One region of the Duffyella gerundensis genome, then DNA from elsewhere that is predicted to be linked to it. Evidence: predicted binding sites of a transcription regulator. Region 1 holds the regulator's gene; each other region holds the start of a gene.
What was found. The regulator PurR, encoded in region 1, represses purine synthesis genes. The targets are predictions, from matches to a motif close to CANGCAAACGTTTGCNTG.

Region 1 (4,897 bases):
GCAGCCCGAAGCACTGGCATTTAATGGCATCGATCCGGCAAACCCGCTACGTGGCGCGGTCAGCGAATATGACGCGCTGCATGCCATCTTTAAAATGATCCGTAAGGGTATGAAAGAGCACGAGTGCAATCGGGCGGTGATGGTGGCGCATAATGCGACCTTTGATCTGAACTTTGTGATGGCGGCGTCAGCACGCTGCAACATGAAGCGTAACCCCTTTCACCCTTTTGTGACCTTTGATACTGCGGCGCTGAGCGGGCTGGTGCTCGGACAAACCGTGCTGGCAAAAGCCTGTATTGCGGCGCAGATCGATTTTGACAGCACGCAGGCGCACTCTGCGCTGTACGATACGGAACAAACCGCCGCGCTGTTTTGTGAGTTGGTGAATCGCTGGAAACGTCTGGGAGGCTGGCCATTACCGATGGCTGCCGCAGAATCGCAGGACGAGCAAGACGAGCAAGACGAGCAGGCGTAAACTGGCAGGAAAAAGGGGCATCGCGCCCCTTTTTTTATTCTGCTTCTTTGTGCTTTTCAGCCGCCTCTTTAATCAGCGGCTGCAGCTCGCCACGCTGGAACATCTCAATAATGATGTCGCAGCCGCCGACCAGCTCGCCGTCAACCCACAGCTGTGGGAAGGTTGGCCAGTTGGCGTACTTTGGCAGCTCAGCGCGGATATCAGGATTTTGTAAAATATCCACAAAGGCGAAGCGCTCACCACAGGCAGAAAGCGCCTGCACGGCCTGAGCAGAAAAACCACAGCTTGGCAGTTTTGGCGAACCCTTCATGTACAGCAGGATCGGGTTTTCTGCGATCTGGCGCTGAATTTTTTCAACAGTACTCATTTTTGCCTTCCTTAATTCATGACTTCGTGTCTATTTATTGTAGCGATTCTCGCCTGCCGCCGAAACGACTTTTCAGCCGCGATTGAACGGGCGCCGTAAGGCGACAACGATTATAGCCGGTAAATAACATTTTCTTATCATTGCACACTGTTAATCAATTAATAATTCGTAATAATGTGCTGCGATAACCGACTGAAATTGTTTATTTTCAATGCGTTTTTGCCTGCTGGAATTAATAATGGAAAAAGACCTTACCTTTTGTGAAAAAGTTCGATTAGAATTGCTGCTCGGGTCTGACCGCCGGGTCAGATTAATGCTATTTATTCGCTCACGCTGTTCATTGGGCCCTATACCTGTAACCGACTCATGCGTCTATTAATTACGCTTTTTGTGCTGGCGTTTGCCCAGTTGATGATGAATGTGGCTGAAGCGTCGCCGCAGGCACCCGTCAACGCCACCCATCACAAGGCAGAAAAGAAACTGGCACGCGATGACGACCGACGCAAAAAGCGCGCGGTAAAAACCACAACGAAAAAGTCACGCCTCACCGCCGTACAGAAATTAAAGCTTAAAAAACGCACCAAGGTTCAAACTGCTTCGCTGCAAACCCCGAAATCCCGCACTACCCTTCGCTCACTGAAACGCTACGGCCGTCATCGCCAGTCAGATGCCGCTGAGACGGAAACCGCCGCGGCAAAACTGGCGCCATTGAAAATGAGCAAGGCACACCGCGCGCGCTATCAGAAAGCCCGTGAAACGGCGATGAATAAGCTGATGGGTCAGCTGGGCAAACCTTATCAGTGGGGCGGTGCCTCACCGCACACCGGCTTCGACTGTAGCGGCCTGGTATGGTATGCCTATAAAGATCTGGTTAAGTATAAGATTCCGCGCACCGCCAACGAGATGTTTCATTTGCGTGATGCCGCTCAGATCGACCGCGAATCGCTGCAAAAAGGCGATCTGGTGTTCTTCCGCATTAACAACCGCGGCGCTGCTGACCATGTTGGCGTGTATCTGGGCGATGGCAAATTCATTCAGTCGCCACGGACCGGAAAAGATATTCAGATTACAGCGCTGGGAGAAGATTACTGGCAGCGCCATTACGTTGGCGCACGTCGCGTGATGACGCCGAAAAATATTCGTTGACACCTGCTGTTGCGCAACAAAAAAAGGCCGCGTTGATGCGGCCTTTTTTGTCGGCGTCAGTGCAGAATTGCCGTCACGCTAAATGCAATGATTACCGCCAGCGCGCCGGCGGTAGTCAACAATGCCATTTTTAAATCAGTGCTCATGGTTATCCTCGTGGTCTCTTTTTATCGTAAGATTTATCTTGCTCGCTGGGTAAACATCTCGTTTTCTTGCAGCAGCCTTGCTAGAATTCGCCCTTCGCGTTGCGCAACATTACGCGACCTGTCTGCTGTTAGCGCTTTTAACGACGTCACCCCCCTATTTTTGGCGTTTATTTCGGCAATTAAGGCCGGTTGCGCCGCATTACATTCCGCAGACGCAAACGTTTAACATTATGCTTATCAACCCTTTGCGATAAGCGCAGGAGTAGCACTTCCATGGCAACAATCAAAGACGTGGCAAAACTGGCCGGTGTTTCAACCACCACCGTGTCGCACGTCATCAACAAAACACGCTTTGTCGCTGAAGAGACGCGCGAAGCGGTATGGGCAGCAATCAAAACGTTGCACTACTCACCGAGTGCCGTTGCCCGTAGCCTTAAGGTCAATCACACCAAGTCGATCGGCCTGCTGGCTACCTCAAGCGAAGCGCCCTATTTCGCCGAAATTATAGAGGCGGTAGAAAACCGCTGCTTTGATCGCGGATATACATTGATTCTGGGCAACGCCCACAATGACCTGCAAAAACAGCGCGCCTACCTGTCGATGATGGCGCAAAAGCGCGTCGATGGCCTGCTGGTGATGTGCTCTGAATATCCTGATGACCTGCTTAAAATGCTGGAAGAGAACCGCAATATTCCAATGGTGGTGATGGACTGGAGCGAGTCGCGTGGCGATTTCACCGACACCGTACTTGATAATGCCTTCCACGGTGGTTATCTGGCGGGCCGCTATCTGATCGATCGCGGCCATCGCGATATCGGTGCGATTCCTGGCCAGCTGGAACGTAACACTGGCGGCGGTCGCCATGCGGGATTCCTCAAGGCGTTAAATGAGGCCAACATCGCCGTGCGCGATGAGTGGATCGTCCAGGGTGACTTCGAACCAGAGTCGGGCTACAAGGCGATGCAGCAGATCCTGTCACAAAAACAGCGGCCAACTGCTGTGTTCTGCGGTGGCGATATCATGGCGATGGGCGCAATTTGTGCCGCGGATGAGATGGGTTTGCGCGTGCCGCAGGATATTTCAGTGATCGGCTATGATAACGTGCGCAATGCGCGCTATTTTACGCCTGCCCTGACCACCGTACATCAGCCAAAAGAGCAGCTGGGCGTTACCGCGCTGGATATGCTGCTGGAGCGCATTCTCAGCAAACGCGAGCAGCAGCAAACCATTGAGGTGCAACCGACGCTGATTGAACGTCGTTCAGTCGCCGACGGCCCTTTCCTCGACTATCGTCGTTAATGGCTTTCCTGCAGCCACTCCTGGTTCAGCGTGGCCGGATCGCCAAGGTAATCGAGCAACCAGCTTAGCGCAGGGGAACTCTGTTGTTCAGACCAACTGACACAGCAGGGGCTGCCCGGGAACTCGCTGGCCAGCTGCAGCGCCTGTAAGGTGCCGTCCCGCTCCAGCGGCGCAGCAATGTGCGCCGGTATCATGCCGACGCACAATCCCGCCAGTAGACACTCCACGCCGCTTTGCCAGTCAGGCACCACCAGTCGACGCTGATTATCCAGCGTCCAGGTGGTGCGACGCGTCAGGGCACGTGACGTATCTTCCATCACCAGCGACGGCCACTCACGCAGGGCATCATCGCTGACCACACCCGTGATGCTGGCCAGCGGATGTGATTTTTCCACCACGCAACGCCAGTTAACGGTTCCCATATCGCGGAAGGCAAAGCGCCCACCCACCGGGATCGCCTGCGTGGCACCGATGGCCACGTCTACCCGCCCGTCAGCCAGCGCATCCCAGACGCCGTTGAACACCTCCATGCTGATTAACAGTTCCATATCCGGGAAATGCCGATAGAAATCCAACACCAGTTGCCGGGTGCGTGGCGGCTTAACAATACAATCAACGGCGATGCTCAACTGGCCGCGCCAGCCGTTGGCTACCTGCTGACACTGACGTCGGGTGGCAAGCATTTTTTTGATAACAGAACGGCCTTCGACGACAAAATGTTCCCCGGCAGCGGTTAAAATTACGTCGCGGTGACGCCGTTCGAACAGCGGTACAGCCAGCCAGCGCTCAAGCTGGCGCACGGTATAACTGATAGCGGAAGGCACGCGGTGCAGCTCTTCCGCCGCGGCGCTGAAGCTGCCAGTACGTGCCACAGCATCAATCACTTCTAACCCATGTTCAGACCACATTGTTTGCCTGCAAAAAATTTCAAAGCCAGAGGCAAATATTACCGTTTCACAACGCGCTGTGCATGCTTTTACACTGCGCCGACAATAATTTTGATGAGCGTCCCATGACCAGGAATATTTTTTTCTTACCTTACCTCGCGTTATTAAGCATGCTCGGCTTTCTGGCCACCGACATGTATCTGCCTGCTTTTTCGCTGATGCAGCAGGATTTTGCCACTGAAGCTGGGGTGATCAGCGCCAGCCTGTCGATTTTTCTGGCCGGTTTTGCCGTTGCCCAGCTGATTTGGGGCCCGCTTTCCGATCGCATCGGCCGCAAGCCGGTGCTGCTGGCTGGTTTGGCACTGTTTGCCGTTGGCTGTGGCGGCATGCTGTGGGTGCAGGATACCCACTGGATGCTGATATTACGTTTCCTGCAAGCGGTGGGCGTCTGTGCTGCTGCCGTTAGCTGGCAGGCGCTGGTGGTTGATACGTATCCAGCCCATAAGTCTAACAAGGTGTTCGCCACCATTATGCCGCTGGTGGCGCTGTCGCCCGCGCTGGCGCCTTTGCTGGGTGC
Region 2 (4,897 bases), 1.5 Mb from region 1:
CGCAAAGGCCTGCTGGAACAGACGCTCAGCCTGCTGGAGCAGCATGGTTGGCTGGCAGAGAACGCGCTGATTTACGTGGAAAGTGAAGTGGAAAATGGCATGCCGCCCGTGCCGGTAAACTGGAATCTGCACCGCGAGAAAATTGCCGGTCAGGTTGCGTATCGTCTTTATGCTCGTCAGGCATCACGTCAGGAGAAGACGCATGTGGCTTAATATCGGTCGGCTGTTAATGCTGTTTGTTTGGGCCTTTTTATTGTTAAACGTGGTTCATCCCTTTCCGAAACCGCTGACCTACTTCGTGAACGTGGCGCTGTTTTTCATGGTCATTATGCATGGCTTGCAACTGGTGCTGCTGCGCGCAACGCAGCCCAAAGATGCGCCAAAGCTCAGTGGCCTGACGCAGGCGAAGATCTTCTTCTTCGGCGTATTTGAACTGCTGGCGTGGCAGAAAAAGCACTATCCCAAACAGTAACAAGGGCGCCGCGGCGCCCTTTTTTTAACGTGCGGAGTGCAGCTGGGGCGTAAAGCTGACGAAGCGCGACCCCTGTACCTTCAGCTCGCCTTTCACCCCTTTATCCATCTGATGATAATCACTGGCGCACAGCGGCAGCTTAAAATCACCGGCGCCGTTCAGCGGATGGAACCAGGCTTCATAGCGCATGGTTTCACCGGCGATCACTTCGCGCTGCCGCGAATGGCGGTTGGGAGAGGGGAACTCCTGCTTGTTTTTCACTTCGACCGGCAGTGAACGTACCGGCGATGCATTGTTGATCACCGCCTCGCGACGCTGCTTGATAAACTGCCGCGTAGCCAGAATCGCAATGCATGCCAGAACGATAAAAAAGAGGATCGGTGGCTTCATAATATCTCTCACGCTATTCAGGAATCGGGTAATGGCTTTTTCGCCGGCCAAAAGGATACATCCAGAGTACGCCCATTGTCACATCGCGATCTCATCTCCTAAACTTGAGGCGACATTATGGGAATTTTATCTGACTCACCGGGCACACCGCCCTGCTTAAAAGGAAATGGTAATGCTGTGGTCTTTTCTTGCCGTACTTTTCTCCGGATGGCTCTACGTTGACGCCTCTTACCGCGGGCCACAATGGCAGCGCTGGGTTTTTAAACCGGTTACGCTGCTGCTGTTAGTGGCGCTGGCCTGGCAATCGCCGACGCTCACCACCACCGATTATTTAATCATCTTTGGCCTGGTGGCGACGCTGGCAGGCGATGCGCTGATGCTGCTGCCGCGCCAGCGTATGCTGTGGGCGCTGGGCGCGTTCTTTCTTTCGCACCTGTTTTACACCATCAGTTTTGCCGCCAACATGACCGTGACCTTCTTCTGGCCGATTCCGCTGGCGCTGCTGATCATCGGTGCGCTGCTGATTGCCACCATCTGGACACGACTGGAAGATCTGCGCTGGCCAATCTGTACTTTTATCGGCATGACGCTGGTGATGGTCTGGATGGCGGCCGAACAATATACCTTCCGGCCTACCGACTACACCTTCACGCTGGTTGCGGGCGCGTCACTGCTGCTGCTGGCCAATATCATCTGGTTCGGCACGCACTTTCGCCGTCGCTTTACCGCAGACAGCGCCATCGTTGCCGCCTGCTATTTTGCCGGCCACTTCCTGATCGTGCGTTCCCTCTACCTGCTGTAATCTCACCAGGCGGCCCTGCGCCGCCTTATAATCCCTTCTTCAGCAGATAACGATACGGCAGGCTGTCGGTATGCTGCGCAATCAGCTGGTGCTCCATAAACTGACAAAATCCGGGAATATCGCGCGTGGTAGCTGGATCGTCGGCGATAATCAGCAACGTTTCGCCGTCAGCCATCTGGCGCACGGTTTTTCTGACCATCATGACCGGCTCCGGGCAGCGCAGCCCAAGCGCGTCCAACGTCTTATCAGCATCGGCGAAAATATCGCTCATCATCTCTCTCTCGCAGGGGGAATGGCCGCACATTTTACCCCTGACGCCACCGGGCGCAAGCCGTGTGGTCAACGATATCGTTTGCGCTAAAATTAACCATTGCATTAGCGCCCTGTCGCGGTAAGATGCGGCGCGTTTTATGAGCAATTGTGCTGTTATGCGCAGGCAGCAACCGCTGCGCTGGCTTATAGATCACGTTATCCATAGCTGGCGATGTCACGCCGCAGCAACGTCGTTGCCGCGCGATATCGCAGACAATGACCAATGGGTTCCCTAACCCCACTTAAAAAAGGCTTATCATGATTCGTTTCACCGAACGTCAGCGTATGCATGCGCTGATTGGGCTCTCCCTGTTCCATCTGTTAGTGATCATCTCCAGCAACTATCTGGTGCAACTGCCGATCGCTATTTTCGGCTTTCATACCACCTGGGGCGCGTTCAGCTTTCCGTTTATTTTTCTCGCTACCGACCTCACCGTGCGCATTTTTGGCGCGCCGCTGGCCCGTCGCATCATTCTGGCGGTGATGATTCCGGCGTTGCTGATCTCCTATTGTGTCTCCGCCGCCTTTTATGAAGGGCAGTGGCAGGGGTTCGCCGCGCTGAAAGAGATGAACCTGTTTGTTGCGCGTATCGCCTGCGCCAGCTTTATGGCTTATGCGCTGGGGCAGATTCTGGATGTGCACGTCTTTAACCGTCTGCGCGCGCTGCCGCAGTGGTGGGTTGCTCCTGCCGCCGCCATGTTCCTCGGCAACATCAGCGATACGCTGGCGTTCTTCTTTATCGCCTTCTACAAAAGCACCGATGCGTTCATGGCGCAGAACTGGGTCGAGATCGCCCTGGTGGATTACAGCTTCAAGGTGCTTATCTGCATGGTGTTCTTCCTGCCGGCTTACGGTGTGCTGCTTAATGCGGCGCTGAAGCGTCTGGCTGAACGTTCCGAGCGGCGTGCGCTTAATTTCAGCTAGCGGAGCATGGTGAAGCCGCGCGTCAGCAGCTAAGATTCTGTCACTCATGGCGAGTTGCTTTTAGTGGCTGATTCAGATTCTATAGCTGCAGCAACACACCTGTTCGCAAACTGATAAAGGGATCCTGATGCGTAACGTAGCGAAATATATAGGAATTGGTTTACTGGTGGTCGGTCTGGCCGCCTGTGATCAAAAAACGGACAAGGCTGCCGCTGATGATAATGGCGCCAGCGCCAGTCAGGCGTCGCAAAATGTCACGTTAATGGATGGCAAACTGAGCTTTACGCTGCCAGCAGGCATGTCTGACAAGAGCGGCAAGCTGGGCACGCAGGCGAATAATATGCACGTTTACGCCAATGAAGGCGGCGAAAAGGCGATTATCGTCATTGAAGGCGATGCCACCAACGATGGCCTCGACGTGCTGGCGCAGCGACTGGAAGCGCAGCAGCGCAACCGTGACCCGCAGCTTCAGGTGGTCAGCAACAAGGCGATCACGCTGAAAGGCCAGCCAGCACAGCGTCTTGATTCTGTGGTGTCTGCCAAGAACCAGTCTTCCTGGTCATCGGTGATTTTAGCCAAAGTCGACGGCAAGCTGTTGACCATGCAGATCAGCCTGCCCGCTGACAACCAGCAGCAGGCGCAGACCGAAGCGGAAAATATCGTTAATACCGTGACGCTGAAGTAATAAAAAAGGGCGGCATTATGCCGCCCTTCCCACGTTTTATCTCCGCATCACCCGATTAGATCCCGGCGGTTTCACGAATATATTTTCGTGCTTTTACCGCATATTCAAACGGGTTGGCCAGCGCCGGATCCTGCTCAGCTTCCACCACCATCCAGCCAGTGTATCCACGCTCATCCAGCAGCGCGAACACCGGACGGAAATCGATCACGCCATCGCCAGGCACGGTAAACGTACCGGCGCGCACGCCATCCAGAAACGACTTCTTCTCGTTGCGAATCTGCGCTACCACATCATCGCGTACGTCTTTCAGGTGCACGTGATTGATACGCGGCAGGTAGCGATCCAGAATCGCTAACATCTCCTGCTGGCTGCCCTCGGAGTAATAGGCATGGCCGGTATCGTAGAGCAAAAAGACGTTGTCGTTGGTTTCTGCCAGGAAGCGATCGATCTCAGCGCGCGTTTGAATGCCGGTGCCCATATGATGATGCAACGCCACCTGCATGCCTTTTTCTGCCGCGATTTCAGCTAATTCGTTATAGCCTTCGGCGGTTAGCCGCCACTCTTCGTCGGTGAAATGCGGCTTGTCATCAAACACCGCCAGCGTGGTGCCCTGAATGCTTTTGCTCTGTTCAGAGCAGCCGATCACTTTGGCGCCCATGGCGTGCAGAAAGTTCATGTGATTGATGAACTCATCAATGGTTCTGGCCTTATCGCCATTAGCAAAGAAGGTGCTGAACCAGGCGTTGCAGATCTGTATGCCGCGGATTTCCAGCATCGGTTTTAACACCGCCGGATCGCGCGGATATTTGCTGCCCACTTCGCTGCCGGTGAATCCTGCCAGCGCCATTTCACTGACCGTTTGCTGGAAAGTATTTTCGCTACCCAGCTCCGGCATATCGTCGTTGGTCCAACCAATAGGCGCAATGGCCAGCTTTACCCGTTCACTGTTCATGATCGTTTCCTGAAGACGCAAGCGTCCAGAGAGAGAAATTAGCGGTTATAAAACTCAGGGCGCGGCGGCATTTCGACCGTCTCAATGATGCCGCTGTTCTGCGCTTTCAGGCAGGCATCAGCCGCTACCGAAGCGGCAAAACCGTCCCAGGCTGAAGGCCCGGTGAGCTGGCCAGCATGCACATCGTTGATAAAGGCCTGCAGTTCAACGTCGTAAGCATCGATGAAGCGATCTTTCCAGTCGGTCAGAATCGAAGTGGAGAGGCGCGCATCTTTGCGCAGCTGCACGCTGGACGGCTCCGGCAAGCGAGCGATGCCGTTTTCACCCACGACTTCGCATTGAATGTCATAGCCGTAGGCG
Region 3 (4,897 bases), 290 kb from region 1:
AAACGGTGTACGCTCCTGTGGGGTATTAATCCACTGGCCGCCGTCGTGGCGACCGACCTTCAGCGCGTTATCCTTCGCCGGGAAACCGTAGAACTGGCTGCCGTTGGCCATCTCAACGGTAAATGCCGGAAACTTATTATTTTCACTGTAGCGGCCATCGGCCTGATACCAGGCAAAGACTTTACGCAATGGCCGAACCGGCAGGCCGGGCACCAGCTGATTGACCCAGGTGCCAGCGCTGATCAGCAGCTTACGGGCGTGAAAAACGCCGTCGCCAGTAGTAACCGTTTGCAGATCGCCTTCGGTGCCGATGCTGTCGACGCCGCAGTTAAACAGTTGCGCACAGCCCGCTTGTTCAGCCAGGCGAATGTAACTACGAATCGCCTGCTCAGCGAGCAAATAACCGGAATCCGCTTCAAACGCGCCGAGATAGCCATCGGGAACGTTGAGCTGTGGCCAGCGCTGACGAATCTCCTCGGTTTGCAACACCTGCACATTCAGCTGATGTGCGTTGGCGCTTTCGATAACGTTATTCAGGAAGGTGGAGTCGGCGGGTGCCAGGTTGATCACGCCGCTGCGATGCATAATACGCTCGCCGCTCAGCTGCTCCAGCTCGTCCCACAGCGTCTGGGCGCGCAGCACCAGCGGCACATAGCGAGCGCCTTCACCGTACGCATGACGAATCAACCGGGTTTCGCCGTGATGGCTGCCCTGCTGATGCGGCGGATGCGCGCTGTCAATCATCAACACTTTCAGGCCAGCGCGGGTGGCGTAATAGCCCGCCGCTGCGCCTACCGATCCGCTTCCTGCCACGATCAAATCATAAACCATCTGTTCTCTACTCCTGAGCGCTACTGCCATGGCGGGAGCATAACAAAAGATAGCGGGCATTAAAAAGGCACCCGCGGTGGGTGCCTGTCTTTAGCCTGCAGAAATGCTTAATGTTTCTTGTAGTCACGATCGTGGAACTCGGTCGATTCGATTTTTGCAATGCCAGCTTCAAGGATAGAGATAAACTGTCGGGCGACGTCGGTGGTAATCCAGTAGGTTGGGCCAACGTCAGCGTCATCTTCCTGCTGTTCCTGGGAAGAGAGTGAATGCAAGCGAAGCATCATGGCGTCATAGCTGTCAACAGTACTGATATCCCATCCAACCAGTGGATGTGTCTGAATAACATCTTTGTTCTTATCCATTATAACCTCCTTATTACTCGTTAAACGAAGTGTACTATTGAGGTCAATGCGGGCTTTTTTCTGACAGCAGCGGGCTAATTATAACACGGGTTGAACACCCGGACTGCGAGGGCACGATAAAATAGTTTTGCGCAGGAATAAAGCAAATATTCATGCGGCGAAAACACCGCATAAAAAATAATCAGCGTAATAAATAAGCCAATTAATTATTCAATAACAGGTTCACTTTTACTGCTGCCGGTGCGTTTTTCCAGCGCCTCGGCGAGTCGGGCATAATGGGTCTGCAACGCCGCATCATTTTCCTGATTCTGCGATTCCAGACGCATGCTGTGCGACAGCAGCTGGCTGGCACGTTCGTCAAGGCAGAAGGGGAGCCAGGAAAAGGCAGTTTCAAGTACGGTCAAACGGCGTTGCTGATCGCCAATCAGCGTCAGTAATTCACCAAAGGTCATCGCCTCTTCGGGATTTTCATAGGTCATGGTAGACACCTCCTGTAAGTCATCACAGGCGCAAGAATAGGTGAAGGCATAAAAAGAGTCTATATCGCGATACGCGATCTGGCGAGGCAGGCAGCGGGATAAAAAAGCCGGATGGCGACACCCGGCAAAACAGCACAAAATAAAACGGTTATTGCGGAAACCAGTCGTCAGCACTTTCCCAGGTTTCCTGCAGAATATGGCTCACCTGCTCACGCGCCTCTTTCCCTTTGCCCATCACCGTGAGGTTGTTGGCGCTGGCGTAACGTACGCTGACGTGCGCTTCATCGTCGGGAAAATGTTCGTTCAAACGTCGGGTCAGTTCTTCTGCCAGCGCATCCAGTGCGCCCGGCGGCAGCGTCTGCGTTTTTGCTACGGTAATTTCAACACGCATGAGGACCTCCGTGAATATACTGTCTATTTGTACAGTATTGTTCGGCAGCACGCAAGTGAAAGAAACGGAAGACAACGGGAAGGCGGATACCTTCCCGTCAGATTTACAGCGCGACGCGCCAGTTCAGGCTTTCACCGGCTAAAAAGGGCACTAGGCTCTCTTCGCCCAGCGCAATGCTCTCGGGCACCGTCCAGGCTTCGCGCACCAGCGTAATGCGTTCTTCATTCAGCGGCAGGCCATAAAAGCGCGGGCCGTTTTCTGAGCAGAATGCTTCAAAGTGGCTTAGCGCGCCCATCTCTTCAAACACCGTGGCGTAAGCAGGCAGCGCCACCGGCGCATTGAACACGCCCGCGCAGCCGCAGCTCGACTCTTTACGATGGCGGGCGTGCGGCGCAGTGTCGGTGCCCAAAAAGAAGCGCGGATTGCCGCTGGCGATCACGTCACGCAGCGCCTGTTGATGCACATTGCGCTTGAGGATCGGCAGGCAGTAAAGGTGCGGCCGCACGCCGCCCACCAGCATGTGATTACGGTTAAACATCAGGTGCTGTGGCGTGATGGTGGCACCGAGCAGATCATTGGCTTCCAGCACATACTGTGCTGCTTCACGGGTGGTGATGTGTTCCATGACAATTTTTAAGCCCGGAAACTGCTGGCGCAGCGGGATCATCACCGTTTCAATAAAGCGCGCTTCACGGTCGAAAATATCGATATGGGCGTCGGTGACTTCGCCATGAATCAGCAGCGGCATGCCGATCGCCTGCATGCGTTCAAGCACGCTGGCAATAGCGGCGATGCTGGTTACACCGTGGCTGGAGTTGGTGGTGGCGTGCGCCGGATAGAGCTTGGCGGCGGTAAACACGCCTTCACGAAAACCGTGCTCCACTTCTGCTGCATCCAGCGAATCGGTGAGGTAGCAGGTCATTAGCGGCTGAAAACGGTGCTGTTGTGGCAGCGCAGCCAGAATGCGTTCACGGTAGGCGCGGGCTGCGGCCACGCTGGTCACCGGCGGCACCAGGTTGGGCATCACAATCGCACGGCCACAGACTTCACTGGTATAGGGCAAAACGGTATGCAGCATCGCATCATCACGCAGATGAATATGCCAGTCGTCTGGGCGGCGAATCTGTAGTTGCTGGGGTTGTGCGGTCATCAATCAGGCTCCGGCGAGGATAAATGTCAGGGATACTTTATGCCGGGACATAAGCATAAGGGGCAAGGCAATCGATTGCACCTCATTTATATCTCCATCACATAAAAAAGCCCCTTTACGGGGCGGCTATCACTTTATTGCGTAAAAGGAATGATCAACTCGCCGGGCTTCACTTCGATACCGGTGGCAAAGCGTTTGGCCAGCGCTTCAGCCTTGCTGCGGTCGCTGCTCAGCAGATAGGCCGGTTGCTGGTTGAAGTAACTTTTCAGCGACTGGTTCAGATAGGGCGTCAGCGTTTTCAGCACCGGCTGCATTTTCTCCGGCTGCACATCGACCTGCACGATCTCCAGATCCTGCAGGAAGATAGCGCCCTGTTGGCGATCAAAGCGCGGCTGAGCGCGCATGGTCAGCAGCATCTCCGCCTGCTGTGGGCCAAACAGCGAAGTGATATTGACGGCGGCATGGCCGGTGAGCGTCACTTTGCCTGGATCCTGACGGCCAATCTGGCTGTTAAGCTGAGAGAGCACAATATGCGCGTTAACCAGCCCCGATACGCCAACCTCTTTTTCGAAGTTATTGTGTTTCGCCAGCGCCTGGTTGATCTCCTGTTCGCTGATGGTGTATTGCGTGAGCTTGTTACAGCCGCTCAGGCAGAGCATCAGCAGCAGCATCGACGCCCCGGCGATAATCTTTTTCATTGCACGCTCATCTGGTCAGTAAATAGTGAGGGCGCATAGCTTGCCTCAAGGCGGACACGCTGTCACCAGGTGCAGGCGTAAAGAAGAGGATTGGGAAGGGGGAAAAGCGGGCAGCAGAATGCCACCCGCAGCAGGTTACTGCGCAATAGAGGAGAGCAAGTTAATCTGCGTCTGTTTCGCCATGTTGTCGCGGTATTCCGCCACGCGCGACGGGTAATTCACGCCGGCTACCAGCGTCAGCGAGCGCAACAGCGGAAACAGATTGATGTCATCTTCAGAGAGTTCGCCGTTAACCGCGTTGGGCTGCACGATCAGCTTGTCGAGCTGGCGCAGATCATCACTGATATTTTTAATCAGGCCGGCCGAATGGCTTTTCAGCTCGCTGAAATCGCCCATCGTCGCTTCCTTTTTGTTTTTGAAGTAAGCGCGCGCTTCCGGCGTATCAAACTCGGCAAAGGGTGCCTCAGCGACGCGTGGCGTAATCAGTTTGTAGACATAGCCATTGACCCGGCGTAGCCAGTCGGCGATGGCGGCATTGGTGCCGCCGGTCAGCAGCGGCTGGCCGTCGCTGTTATCCACAAAATGCACAATGTCCATGCTTTCCGCCATGGCGCTGCCATCCGCTTTCTGCAGGATCGGCACCATTTTCTGCCCAATCAGGCGGCGCGGCGTCTCTTCATCGTCGTTGGACAGGACGATCAGTTCCACCGGCAGGTTCTTCAGACCAAAAATCATGCGTGCCTTTACGCAAAAGGGGCAATGTTCGTAAATGTATAATTTCACGTTAGCGTCTCCTTGTTGTATTTGGTCACAGGCCTGGTAATGGCCTCAATAAAGTATGGAAGAGAACGGGCGCAGGTCAACCCGGCTTCGGTTGTAGCCAGACAGATGACCATCAACAGCACGGCAAACGCAGACGAAGAGAAACCGGTTAAGCGGCTGAGCTGCGGACGGTTTTTTCAGGGGTTTCGCCGTGCGGTGGGTAA

Region 2: the regulator PurR is predicted to act here: its motif matches at 2,006-2,023, upstream of tusA (sulfurtransferase TusA).
Region 3: the regulator PurR is predicted to act here: its motif matches at 3,278-3,295, upstream of pyrC (dihydroorotase).

What each region holds. Positions count from the first base shown of each region.
Region 1 is NZ_LN907827.1:1,822,000-1,826,896, reverse strand. Features, by position in the region: gene rnt (ribonuclease T) at 1-475, shown strand, start outside; gene EM595_RS08470 (Grx4 family monothiol glutaredoxin) at 510-842, opposite strand; gene EM595_RS08465 (C40 family peptidase) at 1,209-1,988, shown strand; gene cydH (cytochrome bd-I oxidase subunit CydH) at 2,045-2,134, opposite strand; gene purR (HTH-type transcriptional repressor PurR) at 2,408-3,433, shown strand; gene punR (DNA-binding transcriptional activator PunR) at 3,430-4,341, opposite strand; gene punC (purine nucleoside transporter PunC) at 4,446-4,897, shown strand, end outside.
Region 2 is NZ_LN907827.1:279,996-284,892, reverse strand. Features, by position in the region: gene rsmD (16S rRNA (guanine(966)-N(2))-methyltransferase) at 1-213, shown strand, start outside; gene EM595_RS01275 (DUF1145 family protein) at 203-472, shown strand; gene EM595_RS01270 (DUF2500 domain-containing protein) at 497-862, opposite strand; gene EM595_RS01265 (lysoplasmalogenase) at 1,035-1,664, shown strand; gene tusA (sulfurtransferase TusA) at 1,690-1,935, opposite strand; gene EM595_RS01255 (7-cyano-7-deazaguanine/7-aminomethyl-7-deazaguanine transporter) at 2,235-2,900, shown strand; gene EM595_RS01250 (DcrB family lipoprotein) at 3,028-3,585, shown strand; gene iolE (myo-inosose-2 dehydratase) at 3,641-4,537, opposite strand; gene iolG (bifunctional inositol 2-dehydrogenase/D-chiro-inositol 1-dehydrogenase) at 4,576-4,897, opposite strand, start outside.
Region 3 is NZ_LN907827.1:1,531,449-1,536,345, forward strand. Features, by position in the region: gene solA (N-methyl-L-tryptophan oxidase) at 1-831, opposite strand, end outside; gene bssS (biofilm formation regulator BssS) at 939-1,193, opposite strand; gene EM595_RS07040 (hypothetical protein) at 1,400-1,672, opposite strand; gene dinI (DNA damage-inducible protein I) at 1,821-2,063, opposite strand; gene pyrC (dihydroorotase) at 2,167-3,213, opposite strand; gene EM595_RS07055 (lipoprotein) at 3,348-3,911, opposite strand; gene grxB (glutaredoxin 2) at 4,047-4,694, opposite strand.